Regions from separate parts of the Bradyrhizobium amphicarpaeae genome, predicted to be linked through region 2. Evidence: riboswitches for the same ligand, from Rfam matches in the RefSeq annotation. Region 2 holds a riboswitch; each other region holds the start of a gene.
The links. A riboswitch is a leader RNA that binds a small molecule or an ion and turns the genes downstream of it on or off. The one in region 2 is predicted to bind cobalamin.
Positions count from the first base shown of each region.

Region 1 (7,334 bases), 2.5 Mb from region 2:
TCATGCGGAATCGCGCGCGCCGTCAGAGCCCGTCAAACCAGGATTTCCACTTCGGCACGGCCGTCGCGAAGGTGCCGCGATGGCTGGTGCTGCCGGTCGAGACGGCGCCGACCGCCGTGTTGCCGCTGCCGATTGCGCGCTGATAGGTCATGGCGAGCTGGCCCAGCCCGACGCTGATGGCTTCGTCGCTCTCGCCGTAATAGTTGCGGACCGGGCTCTTGACGATCCAGCGATACGCCTGGGTCTGCGCGACCAGGCGCCCATAGGCCGATGCCGCGAAGAACTGCGGATCGAAATAGTCGGCGCGGATCAGCTTGTGCAGGTCGGTGGGCACGTCGGCCGGATCGAAGGGTTCGCGCACGTAAGCCTTGCGCGACACATCGTAATAGGCATCCGCGATCAGCGAGCGCGCGAGCCCCGGCACCCCGTAATAATTCTCGAAGGAGAACGCCGTCAGGATAAACAGCGAATTCACCCAGCTCGCATCGTTCTTGCGCGGGAAATTGAGAAAGCCGTTCAGCGCCACGAACGCATCGACCGGCGCGCTCGCGGTGGCGGCGGCGTCGACCTTGACGCCCGATTGCTCGAGCTTTTCGAGCATGGCCATGGTCACGAAGCCGCCTTGCGACCAGCCGGCGAGGAACAGCTTGGTCGTGGTGAGCTTGAGGTGATCGAGCACGGCGCGGCTTGCGATCAGCATGTCGTAGGTCGCCTGCTGGTGGCTCGCCTTGACCATGTAGCCTTCCGGCTCCGACGACGTTCCCAGCCCGAAATAATCGGCGCCGATCACGGCGTAGCCCTGGCCGGCGAACTGGGCGATCATCAATTGCGTTTCCGGCGACTGCTGCGGAAACGAGGGGACCTCCTGCTTCCCGTAGACGGTGCCGTGCTGATACGACACCATCGGGAACGAGGTGCCGCTGTCCTCGGGGATCGCGAGCAGCCCGGAGGCGATCGTCGGCTTGTTGCCGCGCTCGGGCACGACGGACGAATAGGTCACGCGATAGAGCCGGACGGCATTGCGCGCCGGGCTGTAGGCCGCGGTGATTCCGGCGAAAGCGGGCGTGTCGACCTGCAGGATCTTGTTGAGCTGATCGGCATCCCAGCGCGCGATGCGCTGATATTCGATGCCGGCCGACAATTTGACGACCTGGCCCTCCTGTGCGTGGGCGGAAACCCCCATGAGGAACTGGACGAGAAGCAGGAGAGAGAAACGCCAAGCCGATGTCATGCAGGAGACCCGTCGCAAGAGACCGTGGAATCAGACCGAGGAATGAGCAGGTGACAGGCCTAAGCAGGTTCGGTTGAGATTGTGTTGCACCTGGCCTCGCGCCAAGTTGGAACCGGGCTGTCGAACCGTGCGCGATTGTCGCAGGTGGGTGGGCCACACGTTCGCGGTCTCGCGGCAATGATTTGCCCGAGTTGTGCTCCTCTTCACACCCTCTCGAAAGAAAGGGTGCAGGGAAGGCCGGGCGCCGGCTGGCACCCGTAAAGACCCCCGTGCTCAATGGATGCACACGCAATGCACAGGGGAGACACAGGGCAGCCGAAACCAGGCCTTCCCTGCGCGATGGTCTGACGGCCAATATGCCGCGCTCTCCCGGGAGCCGAACTTTCCTTTTGGCCTCCCTCGCCATTCGAATTGACGATGCCGGTCGCCCGGTTGGGCTCGCGCGCATCTTCGAACAGCTTGACCGTGGCAACGACGGCCAGGACGACGCGGTTTTGCCGTACGCAGGAGCGCCGTTCGTCTTCGCGGTTCGCGCGCGCTCACGAGGTTCTCTCGCCCTGCACGCGCAAGCTCCGCCTTGACGCCGCCCGCGTCCACCGCAATCCCCGCCCGCGCTCGAAACGACGTACGACCGCCCCTCATGTGGGCCGGGACGGCGGACACATACGACAAAACCGAATTTCGGTAAAGTGGAATGTTTTCGAGAGGAAGGCTTGACAGCGGATCTGCTGTTTTGCCCGACGGGCAGCTGGCCTGGACGAACTTCATCCTCCTCGACGTGTTCGGCACTTGCCGTCTGCCCCATCCGGCGACCGGTTCTTGCGACCGGTGGACTTCCGCACTTTGCCCGATGATGGCGCGACGCGCTGATCTGCCTTCGCGAGACTCCCGGTTGACAGCTGTTTGCAAATGAAACTAGGTTGATTGCGACGGTTCTCCTTCGGGAGATCAATAGGGAATACGGTGCGGGGATCTCCCAATGCCGTGGCTGCCCCCGCAACTGTAAGCGGCGAGCCTTCGCCAAATTGCCACTGAGCCTTCGGGCTTGGGAAGGCGGCGACAGGCAACGACCCGCGAGCCAGGAGACCTGCCGTCAGTCGTGGTCACACGCGAGCACATTGGGCGGGGTGTCCTGGTGAGTGTTGAGCTGCCTTTTTCTCGAGGCAGCGGCCAAGCTGAGTTCGCGGTGACGTGCCACGTTATCGCGAGTCCATTGATGACCTCCCAGACAATCTTCGCCCTGCGGCATCGCCGCACGTTGTTCAATTCAGTTGCACTCTCCTGCCTCGCTTGGTCGACCGATGGCTCGGCACAATCCGGCGGATCGCCCCAGACGCTCGACCCCGTGGTGGTGCAGCATACGGCAACGCCGGCTGCGCGCAGCAACCGCCGCGCCGCGGCCGCGCGCTCCGTGCGTTCCCACCAGCAACGCAACGCGGCTGCCAACGCCAATAAACCCGTTGCCGGCTCGACGGGTCCCGTGTTCGCTGCACCGACGCTCAACCTCACCGGGGCCAGCACGGCCGGGAGCCGGCTCGGACTGACGCGGCTGCAGACGCCGGGCAGCGTGGAGGTGATCTCCGCCGAAACCATCTCCGAACGCGGCCAGCAGAACCTCCTCGAGGCCGTGACGCAGAACGCCACCGGCTTCACGGCGAGCCCGGCCCCCGGCAATGGCGGCGTCTCCTTCAACACCCGCGGCTTCACCGGCCTCGGGTCCGTCATGACCTTGTACGACGGCACCCAGCTCTATATCGGCGCCGGGACGGTGACCTTTCCGTTCGATACGTGGTCGACCGAGCGCATCGAAGTGCTACGCGGGCCTGCGTCGGTGATGTATGGGGCGGGTGCGGTGGGCGGCGCCATCAACGTCGTTTCGAAACTGCCCTTGTGGGTTCCCCGCAACCAGGCCGAGATCTCGCTGGACACCAACATGACGCGGCGTATTGCCGTGGACAGTGGCGGTCCGGTCAGCAAGGACGTCGCCTACCGGATCACGGCCTCCGGCAATATGTCCGACGGCTGGGTCGACCGCGACGACACCTCCAATGTCGCCCTTCATGCCGTGATCCAGCTCAAGCAGAACGAAGACGTCACCTGGACGCTGTCTACGGACTATGGTGACCGCCAGCCGTCACGCTACTTCGGCACGCCGCTGATCAACGGCAGGCTCGATGAATCGCTGCGCTTCAAGAACTACAACGTCAGCGACAGCCATATCCGATACCAGGACAGCTGGAATCAGGTGAAGACCGAATGGCAGGTCGCCGACGGAATATCGGTTCAGAACTCGCTCTATTATTTGAACTCCAAGCGACACTGGAAGGACGTCGAAAGCTACGCCTACAATCCCGCCACCGGCCTGATCAACCGAAGCAGTTATATCGAGATTTTTCACGTCCAACAGCAAGTCGGCAATCGCATGGATGCGAAATTCCGCGGGCATGTCTTCGGCATGGCCAACGAGTTCCTCGCGGGTTTCGACGTCAACAGCATCAACTTCACCCACACCAACAATTCGCCCTATGGCGGCTCGTCTTCCGTCGACCCGTTCAATTTCGTTCCCGGCGTATTCAACAGTCCGAACGCCACGGTGCCCGGCTACGGAAGCGTGACCAACCAATACGCGCTGTTTGCCGAGAACAGGCTGTCGGTCACCGAGCAGCTGTCCTTGATTGCCGGCATCCGTCAGGACGAGCCGACGATCGCGCGTACCGACTATGTCGCGCCCGCCAACAGCTTCGAAAAGTCGTTCTCCTCGACAACCTGGCGCGCGGGTGCGGTCTACACACCGGTCAAGGATCTCGCTTTCTACGGCCAGTATTCCACCGCGGTCGATCCGGTCGGAGGGCTCATCTCACTCTCCTCCGCAAACAGGAACTTCGACCTCGCCACCGGCAAACAGATCGAGATCGGCGTCAAGCAATCGTTCTGGGGCGGACGCGGCGAATGGACCTTGGCCGGCTACGAGATCGTGAAGAACAACCTGCTGGCACGCGATCCGAACATCCCGTCGTTGACCGTCCAGGTCGGCCAGCAATCGTCGCGCGGCGTCGAAGCGTCGGTGGGCTTCCTGCTCGATCATGGCTGGCGGATCGATGCCAACACCGCCTTCCTGCGCGCGAAATACGATGATTTCGTGCAGGCTGTCGGGGGCGGAACCGTGAACTATGCCGGCAACGTACCGGTCAACGTGCCGCAGAACGTCTCCAACATCTGGGCGACCTGGGCCTTCGCACCGAACTGGTCGGCCAACGCAGGCGTGCAGATCGTCGGCAAGACCTATGCGGACAACGCCAACACGGTGACGCGCCCGGCCTACAACATCGTCAATGCCGGTGTGCAGTGGAAGCCCGACCTCAACACCACCGTGTCGTTCCGCATCTACAATCTGTTCGACGAGGTCTACACGACGTCGGGCGGGACCACACAGTGGATGCTCGGCATGCCGCGCACGGCGCAGCTCGCAGTCAACGTGAAATTCTGAGCATGCGGGCCCTGAAACGCACACTCCGGCGGTGGCTGTATATCGTCCACCGCTGGGTCGGCATCGTCACCTGCCTGTTCTTCGCCATGTGGATCATCTCCGGCGTGGTGATGATGTACGTGGCTTTTCCCGGCCTTTCCGACAAGGAACGGTTGGCAGCGCTCCCGGACGTTCAATGGGAGACGGCGGCGCTCTCGCCGGACGACGCGATGAAGGCGGCTGGCGCGACGCGCTATCCGCGCGATCTCCGACTGTCGATGCTTGCCGACGAACCCGTGTATCGGATCACCGGCTGGGACGGCAAGCGGCGGGCCATCTCGGCCGTCGACGGCCGCGTCATCACCGGCATCTCGGAACGGCAGGCGCTCGCGGTCGCACAACATCATCCGGCGGCCCGATCGCCACGGCTCGAAGCCATCATCGATCGCGACCAATGGAGCGTCACGGCCCGTTACGATCCGCTGAGACCGCTCTACCTCATTGCTCTCGGTGACGATGCCGGTACCAAGCTCTATATCTCCTCGCGCTCCGGCGAGGTCGCGCTCGACACCAGCCGGACCGAACGCGTCTGGAACTGGCTCGGCTCGATCCCGCACTGGATCTATCCGACCGTGTTGCGCCAGGATGGACCGCTGTGGCGATCCGTGGTGCTGTGGATCTCCGGAATCTGCCTGATCATCGGCGTCACCGGCATCTGGATCGGCATCCTTCGCGTCCGATTGAAGCACCGCTACGCCAGCGGGAGGATCACCCCGTATCGCGGCTGGATGGCGTGGCACCACGTCACTGGCCTGATCGCGGGCATCTTCGTGCTGACATGGACGTTCTCCGGTTGGCTGTCGCTCAATCCCGGCGAATATTTCGCAGGAAGCAACACCAAGCCCGAAGCGCTGCAACGCTACGCCGGCCACGATGCGCCGACCATTGCGGCGAGGCTGCCGACACCGCCATCCGCCGCGGTCGAAGCGCGCTTCGTCTGGCTCGACGACAGCCCGATGATGATCGCCGCATCGCGCGACGGCGTCCAGCGGCCTCTGGATGCGACGTCGGGCCAGATCGTCACGCTCCCGCAGGAGCGGCTTTGGAGCGCCGCAACGAAATTGCTGCCGCAAGCGCGCCTCGCGGAACGGATCGTCCTCGGAGAATACGATTCCTACTGGTACGCACATCATCACGACCGCGAATTGCCGGTATTGCGCGCGGTGTTCGACGACGACGCGACAACATGGTTACACATCAGCCCGGTCACGGGCGACATCGTCGGCCGCGCCGATGGCAGCCGTCGCACATATCGCTGGCTGTTCAACGCGCTGCACAGTTTCGATTTTCGCCTGCTGCTGATGTATCGCCCGGCCTGGGATATCGTGGTGTGGCTGTTGTCGATCCTCGGCACCATCGTCTCAGGGAGCGGCGTCGTGATCGGCTGGCGCTATCTGCGTCGTTGACCGACTGTCTTGCCCGCAACAAACCGTGGCGCCGGCCATGTATTGCAAAAGGCGCGAGGGGGTTCCATGTTTGGCCGCGGTGGAGGTTTGTCACGTCCCGACCGGTTGAACGCAAGGAACATCCGCTGGGTTCTGGCCGCAGCTCGGGTTCATTGCCTCGAAGGAGAGGAGTATCCAATGCCCGTGAAATTCGCAGACATCTCCCAGGCTTTCGAGTTCGGCGACCTCAGCGGCGGCATGGGGGAGTGCCACACCTTCGTCTGCAGGCAGACGGGGAAGATCTACTACCAGTTCGATCAGGACGACCTGCAGGAGCTCGAGGACGAGGAACTTCCCGACGACATCGAAGACGAGACCAAGTATCTGCGGATCCCGAACTCTCGAGATTTCGACCTCGGCAAGCCTCTCGTGATCGCCTTTGTCCGCGAAACGCTCCCGAACGATCTCGACGACGTTCGCTATTTCTTCAGCAAGCGCGGCGCCTACCAGAAGTTCAAGGGCCTGCTCTCCCGACGGGGAGCGATCGATGCCTGGCATCACTACCGGAACAAGGCGACGGAGCGGGCCTTGCGCGACTGGTGCGAGGTCCATTCCATCGAGATCGTCGATTGACCCGGCATTCCCTCGATCGCCATGGCAGGCATGAGGCGGCTCCGCCGTCATCTCGCCCCCATTGTCATTCAGGGAGCTAATGGGGCCGCGCTGTCGGGGGCGAAGTTCCAGGGTTCCCAGTGATAGGCCGACGTCCTCTTCAAACAAATCCTTCCATGTCGCGCCGGACTTTGCTGGGCGGACTGATGTCAGCGGGCAGTGCTCTCGCGCTCGGCGGATGCGCCGGCCTGGGCGCGACCGGCGCGACCTATGACGCATCGTCATTGTCAGTCGAACCGACGGTGCTCGTCGCCACCACGCGCAAAGCCGTGGGTGGCGGCCGCTCCAAGCCCTGGTTCGGGCCGGAGCGCGCGACGAGCCTGACGATTGCGCGGGCGAGGCTGGTGGCCCCCGACGAGAGCCGGCTGTCCCTCGCCTCGGTTGGAATCGGCGACTGGCGTCTCGACCGGGTCGAACCGGTGTCGGCCGACGCCGGCGATCTCGCCGCCGAGACCGGCGGAGGGGATGTGCTGATCTATGTCCACGGCTTCAAGCAGACGTTCGAGACGGCGGTGCTGGA
Region 1 covers NZ_CP029426.2:1,353,618-1,360,951, reverse strand. Annotated here, with positions in the region: gene CIT40_RS06620 (alpha/beta hydrolase family protein) at 23-1,183, opposite strand; cobalamin riboswitch at 2,145-2,340, shown strand; gene CIT40_RS06615 (TonB-dependent receptor) at 2,448-4,718, shown strand; gene CIT40_RS06610 (PepSY-associated TM helix domain-containing protein) at 4,721-6,163, shown strand; gene CIT40_RS06605 (hypothetical protein) at 6,341-6,775, shown strand; gene CIT40_RS06600 (alpha/beta hydrolase) at 6,961-7,334, shown strand, end outside.
Region 1: it holds a riboswitch for cobalamin, as region 2 does, so the genes downstream of both, CIT40_RS06615 (TonB-dependent receptor) here and CIT40_RS18065 (TonB-dependent receptor) in region 2, are expected to answer to the same signal.

Region 2 (7,334 bases):
TCGCGCACATCTTCGAACAGCTTGACCGTGGCAACGACGGCCAGGACCACACGGTTTTGCCGTACGCACGGCCCGCCATTTCACCTGCAGTATTCCCGGCCCTGTCGACAAAGCCGGAAACTTACAGACGAGACGAAGCCTGACAGCGCCGTCGTCCGCACGCGGTTGCGAGCTCACAGGGACTACCCGCCCTGCCCGCACCTCTCATGCCGACGCTGCCGCGTCCACCGCAAGCCCGGCTCGCGAACATGACGACTTCACGTCGCCCCTCCTGGATGAGCCGGGATGGACGACACATACGCCGAAACCGAATTTCGGTAAAGTGGAATATTTTTGCGCGGGCGGATTGACAGAGGCCGACACAGGCTCGGTCCCGTAGCCCGGATGAGCGCAGCGACATCCGGGACGGTGCAGGATGCCGGGCCAGCGGCCTCGGGTATGGCTGCGCTCACGCGGGCTACTAAGGCTCACGCGCCGCCGCATCCCGGCTGCAAGATCACGCAGTCCGGCGCGGCACTGCCGCAGCACGTCGTCTCGCAACCAGTGACCAGTGCTGCCACAGTGGTCTCCAGCGCGCGCAGCTCGGCGATCTTCTTCCTGATCGAACCGAGGTGTCTTTCTGCAAAACTCTTCGTGTCGCTACAGGGCAACCGTCGCTGAACCGACGCGAGGATATCGCGCGTCGCGTCGATCGAGAAATCGAGATCGCGACAATGCCGGATGAGGTTGAGCGTCTTGACGGCTTCAGCACCATAAATCCGCTGACCGCCTTGCCGCGCCGGCGGCGCCAGCAGGCCGATGCTTTCGTAATAGCGGATGGTGGGGACGGAGACTCCGGCCGCCTTGGCGAGGATGCCAATTCTCATGAAAGCTCTCACTTTTCGCTTGAACCTCAAGTGGCCTGAGGGCGTAGCGATCGGGTCCCGAACGCACAAGCATGAGGAGAATCACATGAGCGTTATTGGACCGTCCTGCAACCTGCCGTCGGAAACGTCGCCAGGATGCGGCTGCACCGCCAAGGCCGGGCGCGGCGGCGGGAAGGCTGCCGGCGCAGCAGCGCTCACGACCGCGGGCTTGGCGGCGGCCTGCACCGCGTGCTGCGTGCTCCCCTTCACATTGCCCGCCGTCGCGCTCGCGAGTGCCGGGGGCCTCATCGCAGTGCTGGACCATGCGCGCGGCCTGATGACGAAACTGTCGATCGCCGTGGTGATCGGCGCCTGGGTCTGGATCGCGTGGCGATCGCGGACGACCGGCTCCAGAATTCGATCGTCGGTGCTGGCAGTGATGGGCGTCGCCACCCTCCTGACTGCGACGGCCGCGCTATGGCCGGTCATGGAGCCCGCGGTGCTCCACGCGCTCGGCGTCGCCAAGAAGCCAAAGCTGCCAGCGAGCTGATGGACACGATCACGATCTTCGGGCTGCTGTCAGTCAGCGCGATGCTGCTGTCCTACGCACTGGAGCCGCGCGGGCGGCATTACGTGCTGGCCTTCGCGGCGGCGTGCGCGCTCAGTGGGATCTACGCCTTTCTCCAGGGCGCCTGGCCGTTCGGACTTGTCGAGACAGTCTGGACGGCGGTCGCCTTGCGACGATGGGCCAAGGTCCAAACTCCGGTCTTGTAGCCCGGATGTCGCTGCGCTCATCCGGGCGACGGTCTGCCGCTCAGGCCGACATCGCCCCCTTGCGTCGGGCCGGACCGACCAGGCGGACGATCTCGCAGACAGCGACGAGGCCGGCGAGCCAGACGGCGCAGGTCAGAGCGATGCTCGTCACGATGGCGCCGGTGAAGGCGCCCTCGCCGCCGAGGAACGGCGTCGCGGCGAGCAGCGCGAGCTCGTAAGTCCCATAGGCGACGACGAGCGTGATCGCCAGCATCAGCGGGGTGCGGCCCTGCGGCAGCAGGCCGAGCACCATCGACGAGGCGGCCGTCGACAGAAGCGCAGCCGCGCCGATGACAAAGCCCCAAACAATCGTGCTGGCGTCAACGGGATAATGCAGCACGCCGAAACCGATGGTCTGGTTGACGAGCCAGGCGCCGGTAACGACGAGCAGCGCCGGGCGCTGCGGCAGCATCGCCGCGGCAACGACCGCGAAAGCAGCGAACGGCGTGGCGCAGGTGAACGCAAAACTTGCAAGCGCGCATGACGCCGTCAGCAGCACAAAGCAGAATATCGGCGCAAGGCGCGGCGCGACCGGGTGAAGCCGGAAGCGATCGCCGCGTGACGGAAGGATGCCGAGAGCCATGGTTGAATCTCCTTCTTTCTCTCTTGGATGCTGGTCCATTTGGGAGCGCGTAACAGCCTTGGTGAAAAACAGACTTGCTGAAAAACAGACTTGGTGAAAAACAGACTTGGCGAAAATCAGCCTTGGCGAAAATCAGAACGTTGCGCCGGCCTTGAGCAGATAGGTGCGGCCCGGCAGCGGATAGGCGCTGAAGCGGCCGTCGGTGAAGGTGCTCGCGATGGCGTAGTCGTAGTAAAGCGCGTTCAGCACATTGTTGACGCTGAGGGACCAGAAGTAGCGTTCATATCGGCCGCCGAGCTTGAGATCGATGGTGCCGTTGGCGGGGATCGGCTTCTGGGTGCCCGCCTGGTCGTTGTCCATCCGCCGTTCGCTCCAGAACCGCGCGGTCGCGTCGAGCACCACATAGTCCTGCCAGACGTTCCAGGTCACGCCCGCACTCGCCGTGTAGCGCGACACCAGCGGCACGTCGTTGCCGGCCCAGATGCCTTCGCGGAAGACGGCACGGGTATAGGCCACGCCGGAGCGCAGCAGCAGGGCATCGTTGACGCGATAGGACAGGCTGGTCTCCGAGCCGTAGCGCCGGGTCGGATCGAGATTGGTGTTGTAGAACAGGACCGGACTGAAATGGACCTCGTTGGTGAGATCCATCAGGTAGAGACTGCTCTGCAGCTGCAACCCGCCGCCCTTGATGCGCAGCCCGCCCTCGATGTCCTGAGAGGTCTGGGTCTTGAGCTGGAAGGTTTGCGGAATTGAAGCGAAGGTCAAGGGATCGAACGAAGGCCCCGACGACAGCCGCTCGTCGACGTCCGGCGTGCGGAAGGCGCGCGCGGCGCGGCCGAACAGCGAGACCATGTCATTGAGGCGATGCTCGGCCCCGAGATGCAGCGCATATTGGGTCTCGCTGCTCGTCAGCGGCAGCGCGCCGATGTCGGCGTTGAACGGCGCGGCGGGGTCGAAATTGTCGCGTGCCGCAAGGCTGATGGTCTGCACCCGCGCGCCGTAGGAGACGTCGGTGGTGGGCGCTACACCCAAGGTGTGCTGGAAATAACCCGCGACCGTCTGCTGCCTGAGGTCGTAATTGTGCCAGGCGGCGAGCCCCTGCCCGGCGCCGCGGTTCTGCTCAAAGCTCGCATCGTAATAGTCGATGCCGGTCAGAAGCTGCGACGGCATGCCGAGCAGCAGGCTCTTCACGCTGAGCCGCGGCGTGATCGACCAATTCGTCAGATGGGAGCCGACATAGGTCGACGTGAAGAAGGCCGGAACCGGCGCCGGGCTGGAGAAGAACGCGCTCTGCTGCTTCTTGTCACGCACGCCGCCATCGACGATGAGATCGACGCCGTTGACCAGGGTCCTGGTGAAGCCGGCCGTTGCGCTGAAGCCTTGCTGGTTGGCGTAGTTGAATGGCGTGCTGGTCCCGCGCCTGTTGGTCGCGAGCTCGTCGAGACCGATCGAGGGATCGACGGTGCGGCCACCCGGCAGCCGCAGCTCCTGATTGTCGCCGGTGACGGTGAGAAACGCGGTCAGTCCGGGCGTGGTGTAGTTGAGATTACCGACGCCGTTCTGCTGTGAATAGCGGTTGTTGTCGCGGTAGCCGTCGGTCCTGACCGTATTGCCGTAAACCGAGGTCGACCACGGGCCGGAATTGAGCGAGGTCGAGACATTGCCGAGCCGGGTGTTGAACGAGCCGAAGCCGGCCTCGATGCGCGCGCTCACGGGCGGTCCGCCGACGCCATTTTTGGTGACGATGTTGATCACGCCGCCGACCGCATTGTCGCCGTAGAGCACCGCGCCGGAATTGCCGCGCGTGACCTCGATGCGCTCGATGGAATTGAGCGGGATGGTGGAGAGGTCCACCTGTGCCATGTCGACGTCGTTCAGCCGCCGGCCGTTGACCAGCACCAGTGTATTGGCGGTGGCGAAGGCGCCGAAGCCGCGCAGGTCCACGCCGGTCTTGGCAGCGATCGGGCCGCCATAGAACGTCGTGATCTGGGCGCCCGGCGTCTGCGTCGCAATGATCTCGGCAAGCGTCTGCGACGGCGAATGCGCGATATCCGCGGCCGTGATGACGGTCGTGGCGGCCCCGACGATGCCGCCGTTACCGGCGGCAGCCTCACCGCCGGTGCCGGATGAGCCGGCGCCATGTCGCGTCGGCGCGACATCCGCCGTCGCCCGGCGCCTGGTCGCCTCGCCGTCACCGGTTGCCCTTGCGCGCGTGCGGTTCTGATCGGAGGGCTGGGTCACTTCGATTGGTGGCAGCTGCTCGGCCAAGACCCGCTCGGCGAAGGCGGGAGACAGATCGAGCGAAGGCAAGGAAACCGATGCGAGCAGGCCGGCGGCAAGGCGCCTGGCGGCAGGAACGACACGGGACACGATGGCAACCTCGGTATGACGTCAGTGGCACGTCACAGCGAACGAGGTTTCACGGCAGAGCCATGGATTGCTCCGGTGAAGCCGATGTCTGTACTCCCCGACCGACATCTTCGCGTGTGACCACGGCTGACGGCAGGTCTCCTGGCTCGCGGGTCGTTACCTTGCGTCGCCTTCCCAGGACCGAGTTTCCCAGTGGCATGAGACGAAAGATTCACCGCTTACAGTTGCGGGGGCAGCCGCGGCGTTGAGACAAGTCCCGGCGATGGGACGTCCCGCACCACATTCCCTTTTGATCTCCGTGAGGAGAACCGTCGCCGGTCATTTAGGGGCCAACGCCTCGGCGAGTCAATCGACGGCTACGCCAAGGGACAGGTCTGCGTGGCCGGAAGCTCGCCGGGGGGAGCGGTTTCGTTCCGCTCGCTCTGCGCCGCTAGAGCCTGGCGGAGCGCGGTCTCCAGGTCCTGTTGCTGAAACGGCTTCTGCAGGATCGGAACGTGGCGGAAGTCCGCAAGCAAGCTCGCCGGACCGTAACCGGTGGCGAACACGTAAGGTATGCCGCGTTCGGCGATACAGCGCGCGACCTCGAAAGTCTGCCGCCCGTTGAGGTTGACGTCGAGGACCGCAACATCATACGAGAGCGCAGCCGCCTTCGCGAGCGCGTCATCGACGCGCGAGGCCATGCCCGCGATCTCGCAGCCGGCATCGACAAGGGAATCCTCGAGCAGCATCATCACAAGCGACTCGTCTTCCACGACGAAGACCCGCTGGCCAGCGAGATCGGTTTCAGGTTTCATGAGGGCCTCCCGGCAGCCATTGTTGCGATATCTAATCCGCCCAGGGTGGCGCGGATTTCATGCAGCTGCGCGCGAATGACGCAAACGACGCCTTCGGGCGCGAAGCGCAGATCGACGTCGGCGCCGCCGAATTCGTGCGACAGCCCTTGCTGAATCAGGCGGGTGCCGAACCCGCGCCGCGACGGCGGGACCACGGCGGGACCGCCCAGCTCGGTCCAGCACAACTCGAAACGATCATCGACCTTCCAGGCGAGGTCGACGGTTCCCGAGCCGTTCGACAGGGCGCCATGCTTGACGGCGTTGGTCGCAAGCTCGTGCAGCGCCATCGAGATGGCCAGTGCAGCCGAAGGCCGCATGCGCAGATCCGGCCCGCCGAAATTGAGCCTCGCACTCTCCGGCTCGGCATGCGCGGCGAGAGCCTCGGTCACGACCTCTCTCAGCTCCGCCGCCTCCCAATTTTCCCTGACCAGCACATCGTGTGCCTTCGACAAGGCGATCAATCGCGCATCGAACGCCCTGCGCCCCTCCGTCAGGCTCGATGCGTTGCGCAGGGTCTGGAGCGCGAACGACTGCACTGTCGTCAGCGTGTTCTTGACGCGGTGATTGAGCTCATTGACCAGCAGTTCGCGATGGCGCTCCTGGCGCTTGCGCTCGGTGATGTCGATGGCCGCACAAACCGCGCCCTGGAATACACCGGCGGCGTCGACGATCGGAGACGCCTGGAAGATCGCGGTGACCGAGGAGCCGTCATCGAAGCGGAGCTCGAGCTCCTCGCCGGCGACTTCCTCGCCGCGGGCCGCGCGGTGGAGCGGCAGTTCGGACGTTTCGACCGGGACGCGATCGCGAAGGACGCGGCAGGCCGGACGGTCGCCCTCGCGCGCCGACAGCGACATGTTGGCATCAGGCCGTACCCGCAATAGCCGCGCTCCATAGGCATTGCCGAACACGCGCTTCGCTTCGCGGTCGTAGGTGAACCAGACCGCGGTCGGCACGGTGCTGACGACAGCCTCCAGCCGCGCGGCCTGGCGGCGCTGGATCTCCTCGGCATCCCTGCGAATGCGCGCCAGCTGCAAATTGGCGCGCACCCGCGCCAACAATTCGCGCGCCGAGAACGGCTTGTTGACGTAGTCGTCGGCGCCGGCCTCCAGCCCCTCGACGCGGGCCTCTTCGCCGGCGCGCGCCGACAACAGGATGACGGGCGACCCGCGCAGATTCTCGTCGCTGCGGAGCGCCTCCAGCAGCCCGATGCCGTCGAGGCGAGGCATCATGACGTCGGACAGGATGAGGTCGGGCCGATGGTGCCTCGCGGCCTCCAGCGCGCCCTGCCCGTCGGCGAAGGCCTCCACCCGGTAGCCCCGGGCTTCGAGCAGACGCTTGACGTAGTTGCGCAGATCGGTGTTGTCGTCCGCGAGGATGATGCGCTCGCCGCTGCCACGTGTCGAGGCGTCCGGCGTCTCACTCGCGCTCTCCAGCGTGAGATCACCGCGCAGATCCGTGGCGCCCTCATCCTGCGGCAGCCAGCGCAGCGCCTCCTGGACATAGGCTTCGACGCCGCTTCCGGTCGTCAGCGTCGTCGCAAGGCGGTCGGCAACACGTTCTGCCGGCAGATGAGCCGATCCGAACGGGATCGTAACAGTGAAAACGCTGCCGCGGCCGAACTCGCTCGCGACGGTGATGGCGCCGCCGTGCTGCTTGATCAGCTCGTGCACCAGCGCAAGCCCAATACCGCTGCCCTCGAACGTGCGTCCCTTCGCTCCCTCGATGCGATGAAAGCGCTCGAACAGATGCGGCAGTTCGTCCGATGGGATACCCGTGCCGGTGTCACGCACGCGCAATTCGGCGGACTTGCCGTCGGCGCTGGTGCCGATCTCGACCGCGATCTCGCCCTCGAAGGTGAACTTGAACGCGTTGGACATCAGGTTGAGGACG
Region 2 covers NZ_CP029426.2:3,881,977-3,889,310, forward strand. Annotated here, with positions in the region: gene CIT40_RS18045 (MerR family transcriptional regulator) at 468-866, opposite strand; gene CIT40_RS18050 (hypothetical protein) at 952-1,395, shown strand; gene CIT40_RS18055 (hypothetical protein) at 1,395-1,619, shown strand; gene CIT40_RS18060 (hypothetical protein) at 1,660-2,241, opposite strand; gene CIT40_RS18065 (TonB-dependent receptor) at 2,374-4,611, opposite strand; cobalamin riboswitch at 4,726-4,939, opposite strand; gene CIT40_RS18070 (response regulator) at 4,968-5,405, opposite strand; gene CIT40_RS18075 (ATP-binding protein) at 5,402-7,334, opposite strand, start outside.

Region 3 (7,334 bases), 1.1 Mb from region 2:
CCTTCGCTGAGCACCATCCGCCACGGCGTCATGCGCAGCGCGTGTCCGCAACCGGCGAACTGCCGCAGCGTCGTATGCAGCATCTGCCCGAACGCGACGCCGACCATCGCACCTTGCGGATAGTGCCCGGGGCGCGACGCCGCCATCACGGGCGCGGGCTCGGTCTCGCCGCGCAGCGATTGAGGCAACACTGCACCCGACGCGATATGGGCCGCCATGCGCCCTCGCCCGCCCGTCGCGCCGCCGGAGACCATGAACCAGCCTGCGAGCGCGAGCGCCGTGCTCACGGCCTCTCCGCGTGCGACGGAGCGGCCGAGCTTTGCACCGTCGGCCCGCACCAGGAGACGGCCTGTGCGATCGCGCTCGATCCGTATGTCGGCGGAATTGCCGGCGAGCACGCGCGAGGTCCCGTCATCGATCGCGAAGCCGAATTTCGTTGGAAGCGCGAGCGCGCTATCCGCGAGCGCTTCTTCGAGCTCGGCGGCGAGCGACTGAGTCGCGTCGCCCGTGCGCCAGAACGGCATGACGAGGATGTTGCGTCGGGCTTCCGTGGCCGGATCGGGATCGAGCAGCGCCAATCGTGCAAGGCCGTCGATCAACGGCCGATGGCCTTCCTCGCTGACGCCCCTGATCTGCAGATTGGCGCGGCTCGTCACGTCGATCAGACCATTGCCGTATTGCCCCGCGAGCTCGGCAAGTCCGGTGATTTGTGGTGCTTCGAGCCGCCCACCGAACGGACGCACGCGCACCACGAGCCCGTCGCCCGAGAGCATCGGACGCAGCGCGCCGGGACACCAGCCCTTGACCGCGGTCGCGCTCATGAGGCCTCCCGCAGCGCCGCGGCGATCGAATTGCGGCGCGTTTGCCACAGCGCCGCATCGTGCAGGCGCGCAAAACAGGTTTCCATCGCGGCGAGCGCGGACGGATTGTCGCGCGCCATGAAGGCACGGACGTCGTCATTGCCGAGCGTCGCTCCGTAGTAGAGATCGAACAGGTGCGGCGGCACGGCGTTCGCGAGATGAGCGAAAGCGGCCATGTGCTCCAGCGTCGCCGTGATCTCGGCTGCGCCGCGAAATCCGTGACGCATCATGCCGGCGATCCAGCCCGGATTGACCGCGCGTGCGCGGACGACGCGGGAAATTTCCTCAGTCAGCGTGCGGGCGCGCGGCTGTTCGGGATGCGTCGAGTCGAGGTGATAGAGCGATGGCCCTGCCGCGCCGAGATGCACTGCAGCGGCCACAACGCCGGCTTCGTGCGCGGCATAATCGGCCGCGAGCAGCAGGTCGGTCTCCGGCAGGTCCTGGACATGGACAAAGGCGTCGGCCTCAGCGAGGCGCTGCTCGATGCCGGCGCGATCGTGCCTGATTTCTCCGTCGGCCGAAAACGCCCATGACGATGCCGACAACCAGGCTTCGCCGGCGGCGTCGCGCGTCTCCGGCGTGAAGGCATCTGATATCGCCGACAGGCCGACGCCGTATTGCCCCGGACGCGGCGCGAACACGCGGGAGGCGCGGTGGCGGTACGGATTCTCGTCGCCCTCCTCCTCACGGCCTGCAAGCGCCTCGGAGGCGGCTTCGAACAATTGCGCAAGGCCCGAGAAGACGTCGCGGAACAGCCCGGACACGCGCAACGTGACGTCGATGCGAGGACGGCCAAGCTCGGCCGGCGCGATGATGTCGTAGCCGGTCACACGGCCGGAGGCGTGATCCCAGCGCGGCGCGAGGCCGGCCAGATGCAGCGCCATCGCAAATTCCTCGCCGGCCGTGCGCATCGTCGCCGAACCCCAGAGATCGACCACGAGCCCCTTCGGCCAATCGCCATGATCCTGCAAGTGACGGCGCAGCAGCTCTTCGGCAAGCTTGATGCCCTGCGCATGCGCTGACGGCGTCGGCACCGCGCGCGGGTCGACGGCAAAGAGATTGCGCCCGGTCGGTAGCACGTCCTGACGTCCGCGATAGGGCGAACCCGAAGGCCCGGGCGCAATGCGCTGCCCCGCGAGTGCGGCACGTAGCGCATCCCGCTCCGCATCGCCGCAGGCGCCGCGGCCGAACACGTGCAGGCCGTCGCCGAACTGGCTTTCCTTGAGATCGCAGACGAAGCGGTCGATCCGCGGAATGGCTTCGGCCGGTGCCGCTGAGGCGTTCAGACCAAGATCGTCTTCGAGGCCCACCGCACGCGCCTCGTCGCGGATCGCGGCGATCAATCGCTGGCGGCGCGCGGGATCGAGACCATCGGCGGTCGAATATTCGTCGAGCAGGCGTTCGAGCCGTCGCAGGCCCTCGGGCACTGCCGATGTTTCCAGCGGCGGCGGCAGGTGGCCGATGGTGACCGCCCCCAAGCGCCGCTTGGCTTGCGCGGCCTCGCCGGGATCGTTGACGATGAAGGGATAGATCACGGGGAGATCGCCGATCAGGGCTTCCGGCCAGCACTGTGAGGAGAGCGCGACGGATTTTCCCGGCAGCCATTCCAGCGTGCCATGTGCGCCCATATGCACGACGGCATCACACGCCTGCTCCCGGAGCCAGAGATGGAACGCGACGTAGCCGTGGCGCGGCGTGCGGGCGAGATCGTGATAATCGCTGTCGCGCGCGACCGCATCGCCGCGCTCGGGCTGGACCGCGACAATCGAGCGGCCGCATGCGACAGCCGCGAAGTGGAACTCGCCATTGCGGCAACACGGATCACTCTCCGGCGCACCCCAGGCCTGCGCGAGATCATCCTGCAATGCTTGCGGCAGGCGCGCGAGCGCGGCGCGATAGTCTGCGACGTTCCAGATCAAGCTCTGCTTCAGCAGCGTCTCGCCAAGTGCGTGGACCGGCGTGAGACCATAGCCGGCTGCCGCCAGATCGGACACCAGGGCTTCGACCGAAGCCAGCGCATCGAGCCCGACGGCGTGCGCGATCTGGTGCGGTCGCCCCGGATAGTTCGAGAGCACGATCGCCAGCTTCTTGTCTGCAGCCGGCGTCTCCGCGAGCCGCCGCCAGGCCGCGACGCGGGCGGCGATGGCCTTCACGCGCTCTTCATCCGCCCTGTGCGCAAGATGCGAAAATTGCAGATCGGGATCGCGCTGCGCGGCCGATTTGAAACTCACCACGCCCGCGAACAGCCGGCCGTCGATCTCGGGCAGCACCACATGCATCGCGAGATCGCCGGGCGACAGGCCGCGCAACGACTCCGCCCAGTCTTCGCGCCGGGCCGACGAGAGCGCGACCTGGAACACGGGACATGACGCGGCGTCGAACGGCGTCGTTCCGTCATCGCCCAGGGCCGAGAACGCCGTCGCGTTGACGATCGCAGCCGGAGGATGTTGCGCGAGATGCGCCCGCAACCAATCCGCAACGCCCGGGGCCTTCAGCGAGGTGACGAACGCGCCGCAGGCGTCGAATCCCTCCTCACGCAGCGCTGCGATCAGCGCATCGACCGGACCGGTATCCGCGGCTGTGAGGTAGGAGCGATAGAACGTCACCAGCGCGCGCGGCCTGCCGTCGCCGCCCACCGGCGCAGCGATGACGCCGCGCGCGGGATCGTAAAAGCCCATCTCGGGCACGGTCGTCTCGCCGATGACAGGCCCGGCATAGAGGCCCGAAGCCAGCGCAAGCTGCGCAATCGCCGCTTGCGCGGCCACCGGGCCGCCGGTGTCGCAGAGCACCTTCAGCCGCCGCAGCGTCGAGACCGGCAGGGTCGAATACGCATCGAGCCTGACGTCGTCGCGGCCGTCGGCCGGCAGCACGGCCAGCACGATATTGCGATCCTTCGCGAGTTGCTGAAGAGCCGCGAGGCCGTACGCCCAATAGGACTCGCCGCCGATCAGCCGCACCAGAATGCCACGCGCCCGCGACAGTGTCCGCTCGACATAAGTGTCCACCGAAAGCGGATGACGCAGCTCAGCAAGGTTCGCAAGCCGCAGCGTCGGCAGGCTATCGCGGCCGCGCCGCCAACCGGCCGCGAACGCAGCGAGATCGGAATCCGAATACGAGAGCACCACGAGATCGGCCGGGTCCTGGCCGATGTCCCTTGGCGTCGCGGTCTCCTCGAGACCGCGGCTCTCGCGGAAAACGACGTGCATCAGACTCCCAATCCCGCCTTGATCGCGGCCTCGTCGATATCGCCGTGTTCGCCGATCACGACGAGCTTCGACTGCCTGATGCCCGCTCCCCATGGCTTGTCGAACTGGTGGCGCACGCGCTCGCCGACCGCCTGAAGCAGCAGCCTCATAGGCTTGCCCGCGACCGCGATATAACCCTTGGCGCGCAGCACGTTCTGCTCGCGCGCCAGCCGCTGAACGGATGCGACCAGCGCATCGACGTCGGTCACCTCGGGAAGATCGATCACCACCGAATTGAAATCATCATGCTCGTGTTCGTCTTCGCCATCATGATGCGAGGGACGCGCCGCGAGATCGTTCTCCGCGGCAGCGCCGAGGCCGAGGATGAGGCGCGCATCGATGGCGCCGTCGGTGACGGCCAGCATCGGCACGCGGCGCGGCATCTCGGCGGTGATCGCGGCCTTGGCGGCTTCGATGCCGGCGGCGCCCGCGAGATCGGCCTTGGTCAGCAGCACGATATCGGCGCAGGCGATCTGGTCCTCGAACACTTCCGACAGCGGCGTCTCGTGATCGAGACTTTCATCCGCCGCGCGTTGTGCTTCCACCGCAGCCGGATCGGGCGCGAAGCGGCCCGCCGCAACGGCTTCGGCATCGGCGAGCGCGATGACGCCGTCGACCGTGATGCGCGAGCGGATCTCCGGCCAGTCGAACGCCTTCAGCAGCGGCTTGGGCAGCGCCAGACCCGAGGTCTCGATCAGGATATGATCGGGCCGCACCGGCCGCGCCAGCAGTTTCTCCATGGTCGGAATGAAATCGTCGGCAACGGTGCAGCAGATGCAGCCATTGGCGAGCTCGATGATGTTCTCCTCCGGGCAGTTCGCGTCGGCGCAGGACTTCAGGATCTCGCCATCCACGCCCTCGCTGCCGAACTCGTTGACGAGCACCGCGAGCTTCTTGCCGTTGGCATTGCTGAGCAGATGCTGGATCAGCGTCGTCTTGCCGGAGCCGAGGAAACCGGTGACCACAGTCACCGGGACTTTTGCGAGCGAACTCATTCGGCGGCCTCCGGCACGACGGCAACAGGGGGAATGCGCGCAAGCGACTGCTTGCGGAAGATTTCGGGACGGCTGCGCCACGGCACGAGCCCGTCCGGTGCGGCGGCATAGGCGGCTGCGCCCGTGACCACGTCCTGCGCGTTCGTCTCGGACAGGCGGCCGTAGACATAGGACCAGCGGCCGGGCGCGCTGAGTGCGACCGAGCAGCCCTGGCTGCAGGCCGACAGGCATTCGACCGGAACCACATCGACGCCCTCGGGCACGCCGGCCTCGAGGATCGCGCCAAGCAGGCGCTTGCCGGGCGTGGTCTCGCCTTCGCCCGGCGTCTCGCCGGCGCGGCAGGTGATGCAAACGTGAAGTGTGACGGTCATCGCTCTTCCAGATTAAACGGCGGAGGCGATGAGGCGCACGGACCATTCTTCCGAAGGCCTGCTTCCCCGTCGCGGAACACCCCGTCCGCCGGTCCAAAACTCGTTGCGCTGGCAGGTCTCCCGGCTTGCGGAGCAGGGTTTCCCCTTCGATCCCCGCCTTCCCGATCCCAGGGGATCAGTGGCTTCGGGCATCTCTCCGGTCACGGTCGCGGGGGCGGCTGCATTTTGGACCAAAATCTTGCCGATTCGGACCCTATCGCATTCCCTCTTCGCCTGTCATAGGACAGGAACCAACGCCCGGCCACCATTTGCCGGTGGCCGCCACTTGTCAAGCCGAAGGACCGGGACCGATGACGCCTGAACCGGATACGAAAACGGTCGATGATAGCGACGTCAGGCACGCCACGAAAATGGCGAAGAAGAAGGCCGCCCGCGACAAGATCATGGCGACCAAGAGCGGCGAAAAGGGCCTGATCATCGTCCACACCGGCGCCGGCAAGGGCAAGTCCTCCTCGGCCTTCGGCATGATCGTTCGCTGCGTCGCCCATGGCTTCCCCTGCGCGGTCGTGCAGTTCATCAAGGGCGCCTGGGATACCGGCGAGCGGCGCCTGCTCACCGGCCATTTCGGCGATCTCTGCCAGTTCCACGCCATGGGCGAGGGATTCACCTGGGAGACGCAAGACCGCGCCCGCGACATCGCAGCCGCCCGCGCCGGCTGGGAGAAAGCCAAGGAGCTGATCCTCGACGAGAGCTTGCGCATGGTCGTGCTCGACGAGATCAACATCGCGCTGCGCTACGACTATCTCGACATCGCGGAAGTCGTCGAGTTCCTGACCACCTCGAAGCCCGAGATGACGCATGTCGTGCTCACCGGCCGCAACGCCAAGGACGAGTTGATCGAGATCGCCGATCTCGTCACCGAAATGACGCTGGTCAAGCACCCCTTCCGCTCCGGCATCAAGGCGCAGGCCGGCGTCGAGTTCTGAAGCCGATGAGATTGAATTCAAATGCTGCGCCGAGGGAAGTGTGCTCCCTCCCCCGCTTGCGGGGGAGGGCTGGGGAGAGGGTGTCTCCGCAATCGAGAACCCCCAAGAGGAGAAAGCCCTCACCCGCGCCTTCGGCGCGACCTCTCCCGCGAGCGGGAGAGGTGCACCAAGCGCGCAGCCGCTTGATTCAACCCAATCCCGTTCCGCATTAGAAGACGCCGATGGCACGCGCATTGATGATCCAGGGGGCCGGCTCGGACGTGGGCAAATCGCTCATTGTCGCCGGCCTCGCGAGGGCCTTCACGCGGCGCGGCCTGCGCGTGCTGCCTTTCAAGCCGCAGAACATGTCGAACAATGCAGCCGTCACCATCGATGGCGGTGAGATCGGCCGCGCCCAGGCGCTGCAGGCGCTGGCCGCCGGCGTCGAGCCGCACACCGACATGAACCCGGTGCTGCTCAAGCCCGAGACCGATGTCGGCGCGCAGGTGATCGTCCACGGAAAGCGCATCGCAACCGCGCGGGCGCGCGACTACGCGGCGATGAAGCCCTCGCTGATGGGCGCGGTGCTGGAAAGTTTCGAGCGGCTGAAGGCGCGATCTGATCTGGTGCTGGTCGAAGGCGCCGGCAGTCCGGCCGAGGTGAATCTACGCAAGTCCGACATCGCCAATATGGGCTTTGCGCGCAAGGCGGATGTTCCGGTCGTGCTGGTCGGCGACATCGACCGCGGCGGCGTCATCGCCCAACTGGTCGGCATCAAGACGGTGATCGACCCCGACGATGCCGCGATGATCCAGGGTTTTGTCATCAACAAGTTCCGCGGCGATCCCACGCTGTTCGACGACGGCTACAGGCTGATCGAAGAAAAGACGGCATGGCG
Region 3 covers NZ_CP029426.2:2,746,137-2,753,470, reverse strand. Annotated here, with positions in the region: gene cobG (precorrin-3B synthase) at 1-821, opposite strand, end outside; gene cobN (cobaltochelatase subunit CobN) at 818-4,066, opposite strand; gene cobW (cobalamin biosynthesis protein CobW) at 4,066-5,100, opposite strand; gene CIT40_RS12525 (DUF1636 family protein) at 5,097-5,471, opposite strand; cobalamin riboswitch at 5,565-5,781, opposite strand; gene cobO (cob(I)yrinic acid a,c-diamide adenosyltransferase) at 5,822-6,457, shown strand; gene CIT40_RS12515 (cobyric acid synthase) at 6,679-7,334, shown strand, end outside.
Region 3: it holds a riboswitch for cobalamin, as region 2 does, so the genes downstream of both, CIT40_RS12525 (DUF1636 family protein) here and CIT40_RS18065 (TonB-dependent receptor) in region 2, are expected to answer to the same signal.